Linked DNA regions of Desulfatitalea tepidiphila. The protein of the gene in region 1 binds, or shares a complex with, the protein of each later gene. Links are inferred from orthologs where the notes say so. Each region holds a gene or a part of one and is shown on either strand. Other genes may lie near its edges.

What was found.
Region 2: the proteins of tig (region 1) and rpsG are in contact, whole or in part, in a crystal structure (PDB 3GTY), measured with the Thermotoga maritima proteins. The link is inferred for Desulfatitalea tepidiphila from one-to-one orthologs. Residues at the interface, in WP_004081061.1 of Thermotoga maritima: Glu122, Val124, Val129, Leu130, Tyr133, Glu188, Gly259, Ile262, Tyr263, Glu266, Ser270, Glu273, Gln274, Glu277, Arg308, Gln311, Ile312, Ser315, Tyr316, Glu325, Arg329, Arg336, Leu363, Phe366, Trp367, Arg373, Leu377, Arg381, Leu384, Glu387; in WP_004081843.1 of Thermotoga maritima: Lys34, Lys52, Lys55, Glu59, Arg62, Gln63, Glu66, Asn67, Lys69, Val71, Arg95, Ala109, Lys110, Lys111, Gly112, Arg113, Pro114, Glu117, Glu121, Ile124, Ala125, Tyr127, Asn128, Asn129, Thr130, Gly131, Lys135, Asp139, Arg142, Met143.

What each region holds. Positions count from the first base shown.
Region 1 is NZ_BCAG01000001.1:299,909-308,142, forward strand. Bases 1,517-4,477 are described here. They hold tig (trigger factor), read left to right. Parts: upstream 1,517-2,301; coding sequence 2,302-3,654; downstream 3,655-4,477. Other genes in these bases: DFT_RS01385 (N-acetylmuramoyl-L-alanine amidase family protein), read right to left, coding at 1,517-1,947; clpP (ATP-dependent Clp endopeptidase proteolytic subunit ClpP), read left to right, coding at 3,762-4,376; clpX (ATP-dependent Clp protease ATP-binding subunit ClpX), read left to right, coding at 4,382-4,477. In the rest of the region: DFT_RS01370 (HEAT repeat domain-containing protein), read left to right, coding at 1-509; DFT_RS01375 (hypothetical protein), read right to left, coding at 559-1,008; more of DFT_RS01385, read right to left, coding at 1,195-1,516; more of clpX, read left to right, coding at 4,478-5,626; lon (endopeptidase La), read left to right, coding at 5,855-8,234. UniProt on the Bacillus subtilis protein: Involved in protein export. Acts as a chaperone by maintaining the newly synthesized protein in an open conformation. Functions as a peptidyl-prolyl cis-trans isomerase.
Region 2 is NZ_BCAG01000003.1:854,434-862,662, forward strand. What follows is about bases 1-2,956. They hold rpsG (30S ribosomal protein S7), read left to right. Parts: upstream 1-1,221; coding sequence 1,222-1,692; downstream 1,693-2,956. Other genes in these bases: rpoC (DNA-directed RNA polymerase subunit beta'), read left to right, coding at 1-621; rpsL (30S ribosomal protein S12), read left to right, coding at 810-1,181; tuf (elongation factor Tu), read left to right, coding at 1,806-2,956. In the rest of the region: more of tuf, read left to right, coding at 2,957-2,999; rpsJ (30S ribosomal protein S10), read left to right, coding at 3,013-3,324; rplC (50S ribosomal protein L3), read left to right, coding at 3,343-3,981; rplD (50S ribosomal protein L4), read left to right, coding at 4,061-4,684; rplW (50S ribosomal protein L23), read left to right, coding at 4,681-4,968; rplB (50S ribosomal protein L2), read left to right, coding at 4,986-5,807; rpsS (30S ribosomal protein S19), read left to right, coding at 5,889-6,167; rplV (50S ribosomal protein L22), read left to right, coding at 6,192-6,524; rpsC (30S ribosomal protein S3), read left to right, coding at 6,549-7,199; rplP (50S ribosomal protein L16), read left to right, coding at 7,278-7,694; rpmC (50S ribosomal protein L29), read left to right, coding at 7,691-7,900; rpsQ (30S ribosomal protein S17), read left to right, coding at 7,912-8,169; rplN (50S ribosomal protein L14), read left to right, coding at 8,188-8,229.

The DNA.
Region 1 (8,234 bases):
CGGTGGGCACCCTGAAGGCCATTTTTACCCAATTGCCCCTTGAAACGCTTATGGCGAGTCATGCGGCCGTGGTAAAAATCACTGGCCTGGCGGCGGAGGGCGTTTCCATGCTGGTGGCGCGGCTCGACCACCCGGATGCGCGGATTCGTCGAATCTGCCTCGAACTGTTGGCCGAGCTACGGGAAATCGCCGCCGAGGCCGTCGGCCCAATCTTGACCTGCCTCAAAGACCCCGTCGAAGAGGTACGCGCCGCCGCGGCATTGGCCCTCGCCTGCATCAAAGTGCACGGCACCGAAGCGGTCGAAGCGCTCACCCAGCTTCTCGAGGATCCTCATCCGCCTGCCCGGACCCATGCGGCCATTGCCCTGAGCACCATGGGCGCGTCTGCGCAGCCGGCCCTGACGCGCTTGCAACAATTGCAGGCAGACCCGGACGAAAGTGTCGCCGCGACCGCCACCGCGGCGATTCAGCACATCAAAAAGCAGCCAAAGAAAAAGGCCGATTGCTGATATCGGCCTTTTTATCGATTTTGTTGGTCGGTTTGGTGGGTCGGTTTCGTCAGATTCTTTTGGCGTGAGTGTAGATCATTTCGCAGGGCGCTCCCAATTCATAGTCCGCTTCAACCTGTATGGGTGTCGTCAATGGAATTTCGGTCATGAATAAGGCCCTGGCCTCCTTTTTGTCCATTGGGAAAAAGGGCGAACCCGGCTCTGAGTGAAGGTAGAAATCACCCTGCATGACGCCACAGTTCGGACATGTGTTGGCAAAATATTTTGTGCCTATTGTCATTGAATAAGAATACTTAAAAGATGGGACGCGGCTTTGTATGAAAGCCAATACCTCATCCGGCAATTGGATGATATTGGTCAACTTGCAGATATCGCCGTTAATTTCATCGACCTTGATGGCGAGCAGGGCGGCCAGCGGAATCCTTGTGTCACATTTCCAACACGGCCAGTTGGTACTCACTAGAAATAGCGGCGGATTGATTTTCAATTTATTGGTCATGAGATTATTTCAATCTATTGATCTCATAGGATTATAGCTGGTCGGGGCGAGAGGATTTGAACCTCCGACTCCCTGCTCCCAAAGCAGGTGCGCTACCAGACTGCGCCACGCCCCGATTTTGGCCGCTGAATACCATGGCTGAGGGTCTGAAGCAACCCATATCCTATTTGGCTCACCACGGTGCCGTCAACGTTCGTGGCGCAGGGAAGCCGCAAAATAGCGTTCCACACCCCTGGCGATGGCCTTGGCCAGGGCGGCCTGATATTCGGCGGACCGCAGTTCCTCTTCGGTCGAGGGATGGGTCAGGTAACCCACTTCGATGATCACGGCCGGCATGTCGGCGCCCTGCAACACTGCCAGAGGCGCTGCAATGGTGCGGACAGTGGGGTGGCCGGCGAGCTGGGTCAAGCTTTGCCTGAGGCTGCCGGCCAACGCCTGGCTGGCGTTCAAATGGGCCATCTGGGCCTGATGCCATAAGGGCAGCGCCGTGTTGGACGACGAAGGGGCTGCGACCGCTCGGGCCGCCGGTTGATAATGGTAGATGCCCATGCCTTCGGTATTGCGCAGGTAACTTGCCCCCGTGTGGATGCTGATGAACAGGTCGGCCCGATGGTGATTGGCAATGGCGGTGCGTTCCTCGAGAGGGATGTCGTAGTCGTCGCTACGGGTGAGGACGACCCGGTAGCCAGGTTCCAGGCGGTGGGTCAGCTCTCTTGCGATGGCCAGGCAGATCTCTTTTTCGGTGGCGCCGGCGTTGCCGCGGCCGCCGACATCCTTGCCGCCGTGGCCTGGATCGATCGCCACCGTGCCATGGGCGCCGGCAAAAGGAGAGGGAGGCTGATCCTGGGCCTTTGCAGCGCTCGGTGTGACGATCACCATCGTCATATAAAGGATGATGGGGACCAGGCCCGTCGGTATTTTGCGGCGTTCAGTGGTCACGTGTTTTCGCTTGACACCCATCTGGTTTAATATTAACTAAAATTTTTTGTTTTCACTTTAGTTGAAAAGGGTTGAATGTCAAGTACCTAAATCGGGTCTGGGCCATAAATCGCGCGAGAGTGGCGGAATTGGTAGACGCACTGGACTTAGGATCCAGCTCTGGCGACAGAGTGGGAGTTCAAGTCTCCCCTCTCGCACCAAATCTCATGCCTCCACGAGCGATCTTCAGGGTCGAATGCACAATCGGGTATAGCGGCCGCGGGCTTCGGATGGCCGGATGGCGCGGAAAATGCGAAGTGCCTTGAGAAAAGTTCCTTGAGGCACTTTATTATTGGTTGAGAAAGGTGTGTGGTTATGAAAGTGACTGTCGAAGATCAAAGCAGCGTCAAAAAAGTGTTGCATATCGAAGTGCCCCAGGAAACAGTGGTTTCCGAGATCAACAAGGCCTATGCAGAGCTTAAGAAAACGGCCAAGATCAAAGGGTTCCGTCCCGGCAAGACGCCGCGGTCCGTTTTGGAGCGCATGTATCGCAAAGATGTTCACGCCGACGTATCCGCCAAACTGATTCAGGATTCGTTTATCGAGGCCATTCAGCAGACCGGCCTCAACATCGTCGGCTCACCCGAAGTCGATCCCCCGGAACTCAAGGACCAAAGTGCCTACGCCTTTGACGCCAAGGTGGAGATTCGGCCCGAGATCAACGACATCAATTACAAAAACCTCAATCTGACCAAGAGCAAGTACGGGGTCAGTGACGAGGAGCTCGACGTGCAGTTGAAGCTGTTGCAGCGGAACATGGCCAAGCACAACAAGGTCGAGGAGGCGCGTCCGGTGGCCATCGGTGACGTCGCGGTCATCGAGTACGAGGGTTACAAGGATGGTCAACCTCACGAATCGACTCCAAAAACCGATAACTTTGTCGTCAAGCTCGGCGAGGGAAAGGTGGTCAAGGACCTGGATGATGGCATCGTGGGGATGCAGGTCGGCGAGGAACGGGAGATCCCGGTCACTTTCCCGGACGACTATTTCGGCAAGGAGCTTGCCGGCCAGCAGATCCTGTTCAAGGTCAAACTCAACGAGATTCGCGAAGAGGTCCTGCCTGAGATCGACGATGCGCTGGCCAAGAGCCTGGGGGATCAATTCGAATCCCTGGAGATGCTGAAGGATAAGATCCGGGAAAATCTGCAGAATGGATATGACAAGCGGATCGAACAGGAGTTGAACGAGCAGATTTTTACCCAGCTGCTCGATCAGGTCCAGTTTGAGGTTCCCGATACCATGGTCACTTCCGAACTGGATCATATCATCAAGGATGCCGAGCGTTCTTTTGAATACAGCAATAAATCCATGGAGGAACTCGGAATTTCAAGGGAATCCATGGCCGAGAAATATCGTCCGGTGGCCGAAAAGCAGGTGCGGCGGCATTTGATCCTCTCCAAACTCATCGACCAGGAAAAGCTCACGATGAGCGACGAGGAGATGGAGGTCGGGCTGCAGGAGATGGCCCAGATGTATCGTCAGCCGGTGGAAAGCATCAAGGCGTTTTACAAGCAGGATCCCAACAGCCTGGCATTTTTTGAGCACACCTTGCTTGAAAAGAAAGCGTTGAAGCTTATCATTGATTCTAACGCGGTTCAGGAGGTCGATCCCTCCGGCCGGCAGGCCACCGACGAGGTGGCCGGCGCCCCGGAATCGAAGAGCTCTTGATCTGGTGGGGATTGGCGCTATAATTACAACAATGAGACAGCCGAAGCGGACGGAATCGGCCAGGAGGTCCAGGCCGGTGCACAGTCCAGGCTGAAAGGAGTGTTAGCGTGACGGTCATTCCAATGGTCATCGACCAAACCAGTCGTGGTGAACGGGCTTACGATATCTATTCCCGTTTGCTCAAGGATCGCATCATCTTTCTGGGAACCCCCATCAACGACGAGGTGGCCAACCTTCTGATCGCCCAGTTGCTTTTTCTGGAATCCGAAGACCCGGACAAGGATATCAACTTTTACATCAATTCACCCGGAGGATCGGTTACCGCTGGATTGGCAATCTATGATACGATGCAATACATCAAACCGGATATCGCCACGGTATGCATCGGTCAGGCCGCTTCCATGGGAGCCTTGCTGCTGGCTGCCGGAACCGCCAAAAAGCGTTATTCACTGCCCAATTCCCGAATCATGATTCATCAACCCATGGGCGGCGTTCAGGGGCAGGCATCAGACATCGAAATTCAGGCCCGTGAGATACTGCGCATGCGCGAGACGCTCAACAAGATCTTGAAGGAGCACACGGGCAAGGATCTGACCCAGATCCAGAAAGATACCGACAGGGACTATTTCATGTCGGGTATTGAAGCCAGGGATTACGGGATTGTCGATCATGTGATCCGCAATCGCGAAGACCTGGACACCATTGATAAGGCGGAGAAGTAATCAACATGGCAAAAAAAGACGATCCAAATGACAACCTCTTTTGTTCCTTCTGCGGAAAGAATCAAAAAGAGGTTAAAAAGTTGATCGCCGGTCCGGCCGTTTACATCTGCGATGAATGTATTCAGCTGTGCAGTGAGATCATCGAAGAGGAAACAGAGAAGGAGGTCGGGGAACTGGCCAACCTGATGCTTCCCAAGGAGATCAAAAAGAAGCTGGATGAATACGTCATCGAGCAGGATACGGCCAAGAAGATCCTTGCCGTGGCCGTTTATAACCATTACAAGCGGCTCGATACCACTCTGAGCACCAGCGATGTGGAGATTCAAAAAAGCAATATCCTGCTCATCGGACCCACAGGCAGCGGAAAGACCCTGCTGGCCCAGACCCTGGCGCGTTTTCTCAATGTGCCGTTCACCATCGCCGATGCCACCAGCCTGACCGAGGCCGGCTATGTGGGTGAGGATGTGGAGAATATCATCCTCGCGTTGCTGCAAAACGCCGATTATGATGTGGAAAAGGCCAAGCGCGGCATCGTCTACATCGACGAGATCGATAAGATCGCCAGCAAGTCGGACAATCCGTCGATCACCCGCGACGTGTCGGGAGAGGGGGTGCAGCAGGCCCTGCTCAAGATCATCGAGGGCACCACGGCCAGCGTGCCGCCCAAGGGCGGACGCAAACACCCGCAGCAGGATTTCGTCAAGGTGGACACCTCCAATATTCTGTTCGTCTGCGGCGGTACCTTCAGCGGGCTGGATCAGATCATCAAGCGTCGCCTGGGCACCAAGGCCATGGGATTCGGCGCGAAAATCGTCAAAGAAAAGGAAGCGCCTCTGGGCGAAGTGCTGCGCGAGGTCCAGCCCGAGGATTTGATCAAGTATGGCCTGATTCCCGAATTTCTGGGACGTCTGCCGGTCATCGCCACGCTGGATGAGCTGAGCGCCAAATCCCTGGTGCGCATTCTCACGGAACCCAAAAACGCGCTGGTCAAACAGTACCAGAAGCTTTTCGAGGTGGAGGGGGTCAATCTGCGTCTGACCGACAGCGCCCTGTCGGCCATAGCCGACCAGGCGATCAAGCGCAAATCGGGTGCCCGCGGGTTGCGTGCCATCCTGGAGGGTTGCATGCTCGATATCATGTACGAAATACCCTCTATCGAAAATGTCAAAGAGTGCGTCATCGGCGAAGATGTGGTGCTCCACAAGGAAGATCCGATTCTGCTTTACGAGCAAACGAAAAAACAGGCTTAACCGTTCGATGGGATTCCCCCGCCCGTGAGGTCCGGCCGGTGCCGCCCGGACCGGACCTCGTTCCCGGGTGGGGCGGCCACCCGCCCTCCGCATGGTCCCCGCTCGCATTCAATGGGACGACTTGTCTGTTGGCACCCGATTGCTGTACAATTCAACCTGATGTATTAAATTGTGAGTTGTCGGATGGCCGACGGATCGATCACAGGTTTCCAGGAGTAGGATACAGGCATGGTGAATATCACGCGATTTTTCAAAAACGAAGATAATGAACAGAGCGGGCAGCTGCTGCCCCTGCTGCCGTTGCGCGATATCGTTATCTTTCCGCAGATGGTCGCGCCCCTGTTCGTGGGGCGACCCAAATCCGTGGCAGCACTTTCCAATGCGATGAACACGGCGGATAAGTATATTTTTCTGTCCACCCAGCGCAGCGCCAACGTCGACAACCCCAGCGAAAAAGATATCAGCCGCATCGGTGTCATCGGCACCGTGCTGCAGTTGCTCAGACTGCCCGACGGCACGGTCAAGGCCCTGGTCGAAGGCAAACAGCGGGCGCGGGTGAGGCGATTCATCAAGGCCGAGGAATTTTTTCAGGTGGAACTCGAGCCCATCGTCGATGTGGTTCCCGCATCGGGAGAGGCCGAAACCGAGGCCCTGGCGCGCAAGGTCAAGGAGGGGTTCGAGGCCTATGCCAAGCTGAACAAAAACATCTCCAAGGACCTGGTGGCCAAAGTGGCCGGCATCGATGACTATATCAAGCTGGCCGATGTCGTGGCGTCTCATTTTTCTTTCAAAATTGAGGACAAACAACGGATTCTGGAAGCGGTTCCCGTCAACCAGAGGCTCGATCTGCTCGTGGAGTTGATCAACCTGGAGATCGAAGTCTTTCGCATGGACCAGCGCATCAAGGGTCGTATCAAGGAGCAGATGGAAAAGACCCAGAAAAATTACTATCTTAACGAACAGATGCGCGCCATTCGCAAGGAGATGGGGACCGAGGACGAGGCCGCCGATGAGCTTCAGGAGCTGGAAAAACGCATCAAGCGCAAGCGCATGCCCAGGGAGGCGGCCAACAAGACTCGCCAGGAGTTCAAAAAGCTCAAGTTGATGACCCCCATGTCGGCCGAGGCCACTGTGGTGCGCAACTACATCGAGTGGATCATCAGCCTGCCCTGGTTCGAACGCAGCCGAACGCACATCGACATCACCGAGGCCGAGCGGATCCTCAATGAAGATCATTACGGCCTGGAAAAGCCCAAGGAGCGCATTCTCGAGTATCTGGCCGTGCAGGCCCTGGTGAAAAAGATTCGGGGCCCCATTCTCTGCCTGGTAGGTCCGCCGGGCGTGGGCAAAACCTCTTTGGCCCGCTCCGTGGCCCGCGCCACAGGCCGGCGGTTCGTCCGCCTCTCGTTGGGCGGGGTCCGCGACGAGGCCGAGATCCGCGGCCACCGGCGCACCTACATCGGTGCCATGCCCGGAAAGATCATCCAGTCTCTCAAGAAGGCCGGCGCCAACAACCCGGTTTTCTGCCTGGACGAAGTGGACAAGATGAGCATGGATTTCCGCGGGGACCCCAGCGCGGCCCTGCTCGAGGTGCTCGATCCGGAGCAGAACTACGCTTTCAACGACCATTACATGGACCTGGATTACGATCTGTCCGAAATATTGTTCATCACCACGGCCAATACCCTGCCCGACATTCCGTTGCCGTTGCAGGATCGCATGGAGATTATCCGGCTGCCCGGTTACACCGAACACGAAAAATACAACATCGCCAAAGAGTTCCTGGTCCCCAAGCAGATCAAGCTCAATGGCTTGACAGCCGAGCAGGTTACCTTTTCGGAAGACGCGATCTACACGATCATCAATCGCTATACCCGCGAGGCCGGTGTGCGCAACCTGGAGCGTGAAATCGCCTCCATCTGCCGCAAGGTGGCCCGCCACGTGGTCAAGACCCAGACCGATAAGCCCATACGCGTCAATGCAGCGGCCGTGCTCAAGTACCTCGGGCCACCGAAATTCAAAAAGACAGAGATCGAAGAAGAGGACCAGGTCGGCATGGCCACCGGCATGGCCTGGACCCAGGTGGGCGGCGAACTGCTCTTCGTCGAAACGCTGGTCATGCCGGGCCGCGGCCAGGTCATGGTCACCGGCAAGCTGGGCGATGTGATGAAAGAGTCGGCCCAGGCCGCCATTAGCTTCGTGCGTTCCCGTGCCGATCTGCTCAACATCGACAACAAATTCTATCGCAAGTACGATCTGCATATTCATATCCCCGAAGGCGCCATTCCCAAGGATGGCCCGTCGGCCGGCATCGCCATGTGCACCTCGGTGATTTCCGCCCTGACCCGTCGGCCCACCCGCCGCGAAGTGGCCATGACCGGCGAGATCACCCTGCGCGGTCGCGTGCTGCCCATCGGCGGGCTCAAGGAGAAGATCATCGCGGCCCACCGGGGGGGGATCAAAAAGATCATCATCCCCAAGGAGAACGAGAAAGATCTCAAAGATATTCCGGACACCATCGCCAAACAGCTGGAAATCGTCACTGTCGAGCACATGGACGAAGTATTGCCCCACGCGCTGGTGCTGGGCGAGGGAGAAAGCCTGTTTG
Region 2 (8,229 bases), on another replicon or contig:
ACGATTTCACCGGTGGACGTGGGGGACAAGAAGGAATATCTGATTCCCCGCGGCAAACATATCAACGTATACGAAGGTGATTATGTAAAAGCAGGTGAGGCACTCGTCGGGGGGTCCGCAATCCCTCAGGACATCCTGAGAATCAAGGGCGAAGTTGCCCTGGCCCGTTATCTGGTGGACGAGGTACAAGAGGTTTATCGTCTCCAGGGTGTCCGTATCAACGACAAGCACATCGAGGTGATCGTGCGCCAGATGATGCGCCGGGTTAAGGTCATCGATGTGGGCGACACCGATTTTATCGTGGAAGAGCAGGTGGACCGAACCGTTTTCGACGACGCCAATAAGGCGGTGATCGAACAGGGCGGCAAGCCCGCTACTGCCGAACCCTTGATCCTAGGCATCACTAAGGCGTCGTTGAGTACCGACAGCTTTATATCGGCAGCGTCATTCCAGGAGACGACGAAGGTGCTTACGGACGCATCGATCGCCGGCACGGTGGATTATTTGCGCGGTTTGAAGGAGAACGTCATTATGGGGCGCTTGATTCCGGCGGGTACAGGCCTTCTGGATTACCTGGGGCTGGAGGTCCAGCAAAGCGAAATGGCTCTGGAGCGTTCATAAGATTGCCAGATGAGGTTATGACCATAAAGGAAGGAAATTTCGGCACGGTGGAATGAATCCGGCCAAAAAAGAAACAGCGCTTAGGAAAATCTCTTGACAATATAGGGATATCTGTATACTAATCCGCTTTTTCCGTAGGCGCTTATCCCGTGTTGAAAATCATTAAAAAATAGGGGTTAAAAAAGATTATGCCGACGATCAACCAATTAGTTAAAAGCGGGCGCAAGCGGGTCAAGAAAAAGACCAATACTCCGGCCTTGAAGGGGGCGCCTCAAAAAAGAGGTGTTTGTACGCGTGTGTATACATCCACCCCCAAGAAGCCGAACTCGGCGTTGCGTAAGGTCGCCCGTGTCAGGCTGACCACCGGTATCGAGGTAACCGCATACATCCCTGGAATCGGCCACAATCTACAAGAGCACTCGGTGGTGTTGGTGCGAGGCGGCCGCGTAAAGGACTTGCCTGGTGTGCGGTATCACATCGTGCGCGGCACACTGGATACTCTGGGCGTGGAAGACCGTCGGCAGGGGCGCTCCAAGTATGGCGCCAAGAAGCCTAAATAGTCGATAACCAGCTAATGACAGCCGAATGATGGTGTAGCAAATGCCAAGACGAAGAGAAGTACCCGTAAGAACTATTATCCCCGATGCCAAGTACAGCAGCAAACTGGTTGCCAAGTTCATGGCTTCCTTGATGCGTGACGGTAAAAAGAGTGTCGCCGAATCGCTGATGTACGATGCTTTCGACATCGTTGAGCAAAAGACCAAGGGGCAGCCTGTGAAGGTTTTCGAGCAGGCGCTGGATAATGTCCGTCCCATGATTGAAGTCAAATCCCGCCGGGTAGGGGGATCGACATACCAGGTACCGACCGAGATTCGGCCATCCAGGCGAACGGCATTGGCGATTCGTTGGTTGATCAGCTATGCCAGGAACCGCTCCGAACTGGGGTTCGCGGCCAAGCTTGCCGGTGAGTTGATGGACGCCGCCAACAATCGCGGCGGCGCAGTCAAAAAGCGAGAAGATACCCACAAAATGGCTGAGGCAAACAAGGCATTTGCCCACTACCGCTGGTAAGAGGAACGCGACCGAACGCGCAATAGGTTTTAAATCACGCGATCCGGATATATGGGGAGCCATTTAAAACCTATTATTTTGTCTAATCGATAGCCCGATTTGGGAGGGACGAGATGGCGAAGGCAAAGTTTGAGAGAAAGAAGCCACATGTCAATGTAGGGACGATCGGCCATATTGATCATGGCAAGACGACGTTGACGGCAGCGATCACGAAGCACAACGGTTTGAAGGGTATGGCGGAGTTTGTGCCGTTTGACCAGATCGACAAGGCGCCGGAGGAAAAAGAGCGCGGGATAACGATCGCGACGGCGCACGTGGAGTATGAGACGGTGAACCGTCATTATGCGCATGTGGATTGTCCGGGTCATGCGGACTATATCAAGAACATGATCACGGGTGCGGCCCAGATGGACGGTGCGATATTGGTGGTGGCGGCCGATGACGGACCGATGCCGCAGACGCGGGAGCACATATTGCTGGCGCGTCAGGTGGGTGTGCCGCGCATTGTGGTATTTTTGAACAAGTGCGACATGGTCGATGATGAGGAGTTGATCGAGCTGGTGGAGCTGGAGCTGCGCGAGCTTTTGACCAAGTATGAGTTTCCTGGGGATGACACGCCGATTATTCGGGGCAGTGCGCTCAAGGCGTTGGAGAGTGATGATCCGGACAGTGCGGAGGCCAAGTGCATCTTTGAGTTGATGAATGCGATCGACACGTTCATTCCGGAGCCGAAGCGAGACATCGACAAGCCGTTTTTGATGCCGATCGAGGATGTGTTCAGCATCTCGGGTCGTGGCACGGTGGTGACGGGTCGTGTGGAGCGAGGGATCATCAAGGTGGGTGACAACGTGGAGATCGTAGGGATTCGTCCGACGATCAAGACGGTGTGCACGGGCGTGGAGATGTTCCGCAAGCTGTTGGACGAGGGTCAGGCTGGTGACAACATTGGTGTGTTGCTGCGCGGGACCAAGCGGGATGAAGTGGAGCGGGGCCAGGTGGTGGCGGTACCGGGCACGATTACGCCGCACACCAAGTTCAAGGCTGAGGCGTACATATTGAGCAAGGAAGAAGGCGGGCGGCACACGCCGTTTTTCAATGGGTATCGGCCGCAGTTTTATTTTCGGACGACGGATGTGACGGGGATATTGAATTTGCCCGAGGGCGTAGAGATGGTGATGCCTGGGGACAATGTGGCGATCACGGCCGAGTTGATTACGCCGATCGCGATGGAAAAAGAGTTGAGATTTGCCATCCGCGAAGGTGGACGTACGGTCGGCGCCGGCGTGGTGAGCGAGATTATCGAGTAAGAAAGAATAACCCATGATAATGAATGCTAAAATCAGAATTCGGCTAAAAGCATACGATCACAAATTGTTGGATCAGTCTGCAACGGATATTCTTGACACCGCGCGAAAAACAGGTGCCAAGGTGGTGGGACCGATTCCCTTGCCGACGAAGATCAACAAGTTTTGTGTGCTTCGATCACCCCACGTCGATAAAAAATCTCGAGAACAATTCGAGATGCGAACCCACAAGCGAATGTTGGATATCCTGGAGCCGACTCAGCAAACCGTGGACGCGCTGATGAAACTCGACCTATCGCCGGGTGTCGATGTGGAGATCAAACTGTAGCTTAGGAAATGAATAGCCATGAGCAAAGGACTGATTGGTAAAAAACTGGGAATGACCAGTGTCTTTACGGAAGACGGGCGGTACATCCCGGTGACTGTGATTCTTGCGGGTCCCTGTGTGGTCACTCAGATAAAAACTGTGGCCACCGACGGATACAATGCACTCCAACTGGGCTTTAAAGAAAAAAAGCTTCAAAGGACCAATAAACCGCAGCAAGGGCATTTTAAAAAGAGCGGCGGTCAATGCTTCGATTATACGAGAGAAGTCGCAGTGGACGACCCTGCCGCCTATTCCCTGGGACAGAGCCTTGGCCCCGATCTGTTCGCGATTGGCGAAAAAGTCGACGTCATTGGCAAAAGCAAGGGGCGCGGTTTTTCGGGCGTTATCAAGCGTCATGGCTTCGGTGGAGGACGTGCTACCCATGGTGGCAAGTGCCACCGTATTCCTGGTTCCATCGGGTCCAGTGCATGGCCTTCGAGAGTTTTTAAAGGGAAAAAATTGCCGGGGCGCTACGGTGGAGAAGGAAAGACTGTCCGTAACCTGGAGATATTTGATGTTCGTCCAGAAGAGAATTTGATTTTGGTCAAAGGGGCGGTACCCGGTCATCGGGAAGCGTTAGTGATGATCCGAAAGCCAAAATTCTCCGAAAAGAAATAAGGATGGCCTGAACGAAGAATGTATCGGTAAAGCATTTCGTTTGCCGAAACATGTGATAAGGCCCTCAATGAGGAATCGTATGGCAACAGTAGATGTTCTAAACATTCAGGGTGACAAAGTATCCCAGGCCGACTTGCCGGACGAAATTTTTGATGTACCGGTAAAGCGCTGCGTCATGCATCAAGTGGTCAAGGCACAATTGGCCAAGAAGCGCGCCGGTACTGCAACAGTAAAAAACCGTCATGATGTCAAGGGAAGCACGCGCAAACTCTACCGACAGAAAGGGACCGGCCGCGCCCGCCGCGGGGATATCAAGTCTCCATTGCTTCGTGGTGGAGGTGTCGTTTTCGGACCGCACGCCCGCTCTTATGAGCAAAAAGTTCCAAAAAAAGTTCGGAAGCTTGCCTTGAAGATGGCGTTGACATGCAAGTTTAAAGAAGACGAACTGATGGTCGTTGATAAATTTGAACTTGCACAAGTCAAGACCAAAGACTTTTTTGCGGCTGTCAATACACTTAAGGCGAACAACGCATTGATCGTCATTGATCAACCCGATCGAACACTGGAGCTTTCTTCACGAAATGTCCCTGGCGTGAAGGTGATGCGTAGTGAAGGGCTAAATGTCTATGACATCCTCAAGTATGAAAAGTTGGTTCTGCTTGAAGGTGCCATAAAGAGCATCGAAGGGAGATTGCTCAAATGATTGATTACAATATCATCAAGCGGCCGATCCTGACCGAAAAAACCAATATACAGAAAGATCAATACAACCAGGTCACTTTCGAGGTTGACAGCCGCGCCAACCGTATTGAGGTAAAACGTGCCGTAGAACAGATATTCAACGTCAAGGTGGCCGATATACGGACTATGCATGTAGAGGGAAAATTCAAGCGTCGTGGACGTATATTAGGAAAGCGGCGTAACTGGAAAAAAGCGGTCGTTAAACTGATGCCCGGCCAGCGAATAGAGTTTTTTGAAGGGGCCTAAGGCTAGGAGTCACTGAAATGGGAATCAAACGAGTTCAACCGACATCCGCTGGAAGAAGATTTCAAACCTTCTCCGATTACGAAGAGATTTCAAAGAAGTCACCGGAGAAGAGCCTCATAAGAATCCTCAAGAAGAGCGGCGGCCGGAATAGCAACGGTCGCGTCACGGCCAGATGGCGAGGCGGCGGGCACAAACGTTATTACCGTCTTATCGATTTCAAACGCGATAAAGACGGAATCCCGGCAAAGGTTGCCGCCATCGAATATGATCCAAACCGCAGCGCCCGGATTGCATTGCTTCACTATGTGGATGGTGAAAAGCGATACATCCTGGCACCTGCCAAAATCACTGTCGGTGACTTCATCATGTCGGGACCAGAGGCGGATATCAAACCCGGTAACGCACTGCCGCTGGCCAACATCCCCTTGGGAACCCAGATCCACAACATCGAACTCAAGTTGGGGAAAGGGGGGCAGATTGTTCGAAGTGCCGGCAGTTTTGCACAGTTAATGGCAAAGGAAGACCCTTACGCCTTAGTCAAACTGCCATCCGGCGAAGTTCGCATGGTGCTGTTGAAATGCAAGGCGACCATCGGACAACTCGGGAACGTCGAGCACGAAAACCTCAGCATCGGAAAAGCAGGAAGGAAAAGATGGCTGGGGCGAAGACCCAAGGTGCGTGGTGTGGCCATGAACCCGGTTGACCACCCCATGGGCGGCGGCGAGGGGCGTTCTTCAGGCGGACGCCATCCATGTACCCCATGGGGGATACCGACCAAGGGTTACCGGACGAGAAACAACAAGTCCACTGATCGTTACATTGTAAAGCGCCGGAAGTAATCAAATAAATATGAGATTTCAAAGCAATACACGAAAGACACGAATAAGTTTAGACCAATTGCGGGATGTACAGGAGAAGATATGCCACGGTCATTGAAAAAAGGTCCGTTCATAGAAGACAATCTAATGAGCAAAGTCCTGATCGCACAAGAAAGCCGGAGTAACAGGGTGATTAAGACCTGGTCACGCCGCTCTACAATAATTCCGGAAATGGTTGGACTGACGCTGGCGGTTCACAACGGGCGTAAATTTCTTCCCGTCTTTGTGACTGAAAACATGGTCGGGCATAAATTGGGTGAGTTTTCCCCGACCCGCACCTTTTATGGGCATGCCGCAGATAAAAAATCCAAAAAGAAATAGGCAAGGGTTTAAGGAGCAGGGATCATGGAGGTAAGAGCAGTTGCCAAATATGTGCGCATCTCACCGCAAAAAGTCAGGCTCATTAGCGATGCAATCAAGGGCAAACCGGTAGAAAAGGCTCTGGCTACGATTAAATTCATGCCTCAGAAGGCAGCCGGTATCGTTGAGAAAGTGTTGCGGTCGGCTGTCGCCAATGCCGATCAGGTGCCGGACCTCGACATCGATGATTTGGTCGTTGGCAATGTAACCGCAGATGTCGGTCCGAGCCTTAAACGCTTCAGGGCAAGAGCCCGAGGCCGCGGTACCCGCATCATCAAGCGCACCAGTCATGTGACGGTCGTATTGACCGAGGTATAGTCGTCATTCAGAGGAGGAAACAGCTTGGGCCAAAAAGTCAACCCCATAGGATTAAGGCTGGGTATCATCAAAACATGGGAATCGAAATGGTACTCGGACAAAAAGTACGCCGATTACATCCAACAGGATTTTGAACTGCGCAATTTTGTAAAAGAAAAATTGTTTCATGCCGGTATTTCACGGATCGAAATTGAACGCTCGGCCAAGCGCATCCGTCTTAGAATCTACACGGCTAGACCCGGTATCGTCATCGGCAAAAAGGGCTCCGAAATCGAAAGGCTCAAGCAAGAGCTCGAAAAGAAAGTTTCCCAGGAAGTACTTATTGATATTCAAGAGGTGCGTAAGCCCGAGATTGATGCACAGCTGGTAGCTGAAAACGTGGCGATGCAGATCGAAAGACGGGTTGCTTTCCGGCGTGCCATGAAGCGTGGCGTCACCTCCGCTTTGAGGTTCGGCGCGCAGGGGGTTAAAATTATCTGTTCCGGGCGCTTGGGGGGAGCTGAAATGGCACGTACAGAATGGTACCGTGAAGGCCGGGTTCCTTTGCATACCCTGAGAGCAGATATTGATTACGGTTTTACCGAGGCCCGCACGACCTACGGCGCCATCGGCGTCAAGGTCTTTATCTTTAAAGGTGAAATTCTCAAGAAGGAAGACCAGCAACCCGAGAGCTAACGCTTTAATATCGATGTTCATATGCCGGCGCAACGTAAGGGCGACCGCAAGGCATCCTGAACCAGGAGAGTGGGAGTTATGTTAAGCCCAAAAAAAGTCAAATTTCGCAAACAACAAAAAGGCAAAATGAGAGGAACAGCCAGACGCGGGGCGACTCTCAACTTCGGTGAATTTGGATTGCAGGCTGTTGATTGCGGTTATATTAGCTCCAAACAGATCGAGGCCGCGCGTATCGCCATGACTCGCCACGTCAAACGCGGCGGGAAAATTTGGATTCGGATTTTTCCGGACAAGCCTGTAACCAAGAAACCGGCCGAAGTTCGAATGGGTAAAGGTAAAGGCGCTCCCGAGGGTTGGGTGGCGGTGATTCGACCAGGACGGGTTCTTTACGAAATGTCTGGCATATCGCGGGAAATGGCCCAAGAGGCATTGAGGTTGGCCGCACATAAGCTCACTATCAAAACACGTTTTGTAGAGAGGAGCGAAGTGATATGAAAGTAGAAGATATCAGAACGCTCAGTCAGGACGAAATGCGGCAGAAGTTAACCGATCTGAGGAAAGAGCTGTTTAATCTGCGTTTTCAACATGGTATCGGGCAGCTTGAGAATCCGCGTAAAATCAAGTTGATCCAAAAGGATATCGCGCGTATCTTCACGGTTTTGGGAGAGATGGCGCGAAACCCCAAGCAGATGGATAATTAGGGGCGCATATAATGAATACACGTGGAATGAAAAGACAGGTAACGGGAACCATCGTCAGCAATAAGATGGATAGAACAGTGGTCGTGGTTGTTGAGCGATTGGTCAAGCATCCATTGTACAAGAAATTCATCCGCAGGCAGCATAAATACATGGCCCACGACCAAGATAACGAGTGCCAAATCGGCGATCGGGTGCTCATTACCCAATCCCGACCCTTGAGCAAAACCAAGCGTTGGCGTGTCAGCCGGATCCTTGAGAGGGCGGTCTAACAGTAGAGGAATGAGAAAATGATTCAGAGCGAAACTAGACTTACTGTGGCAGACAACTCC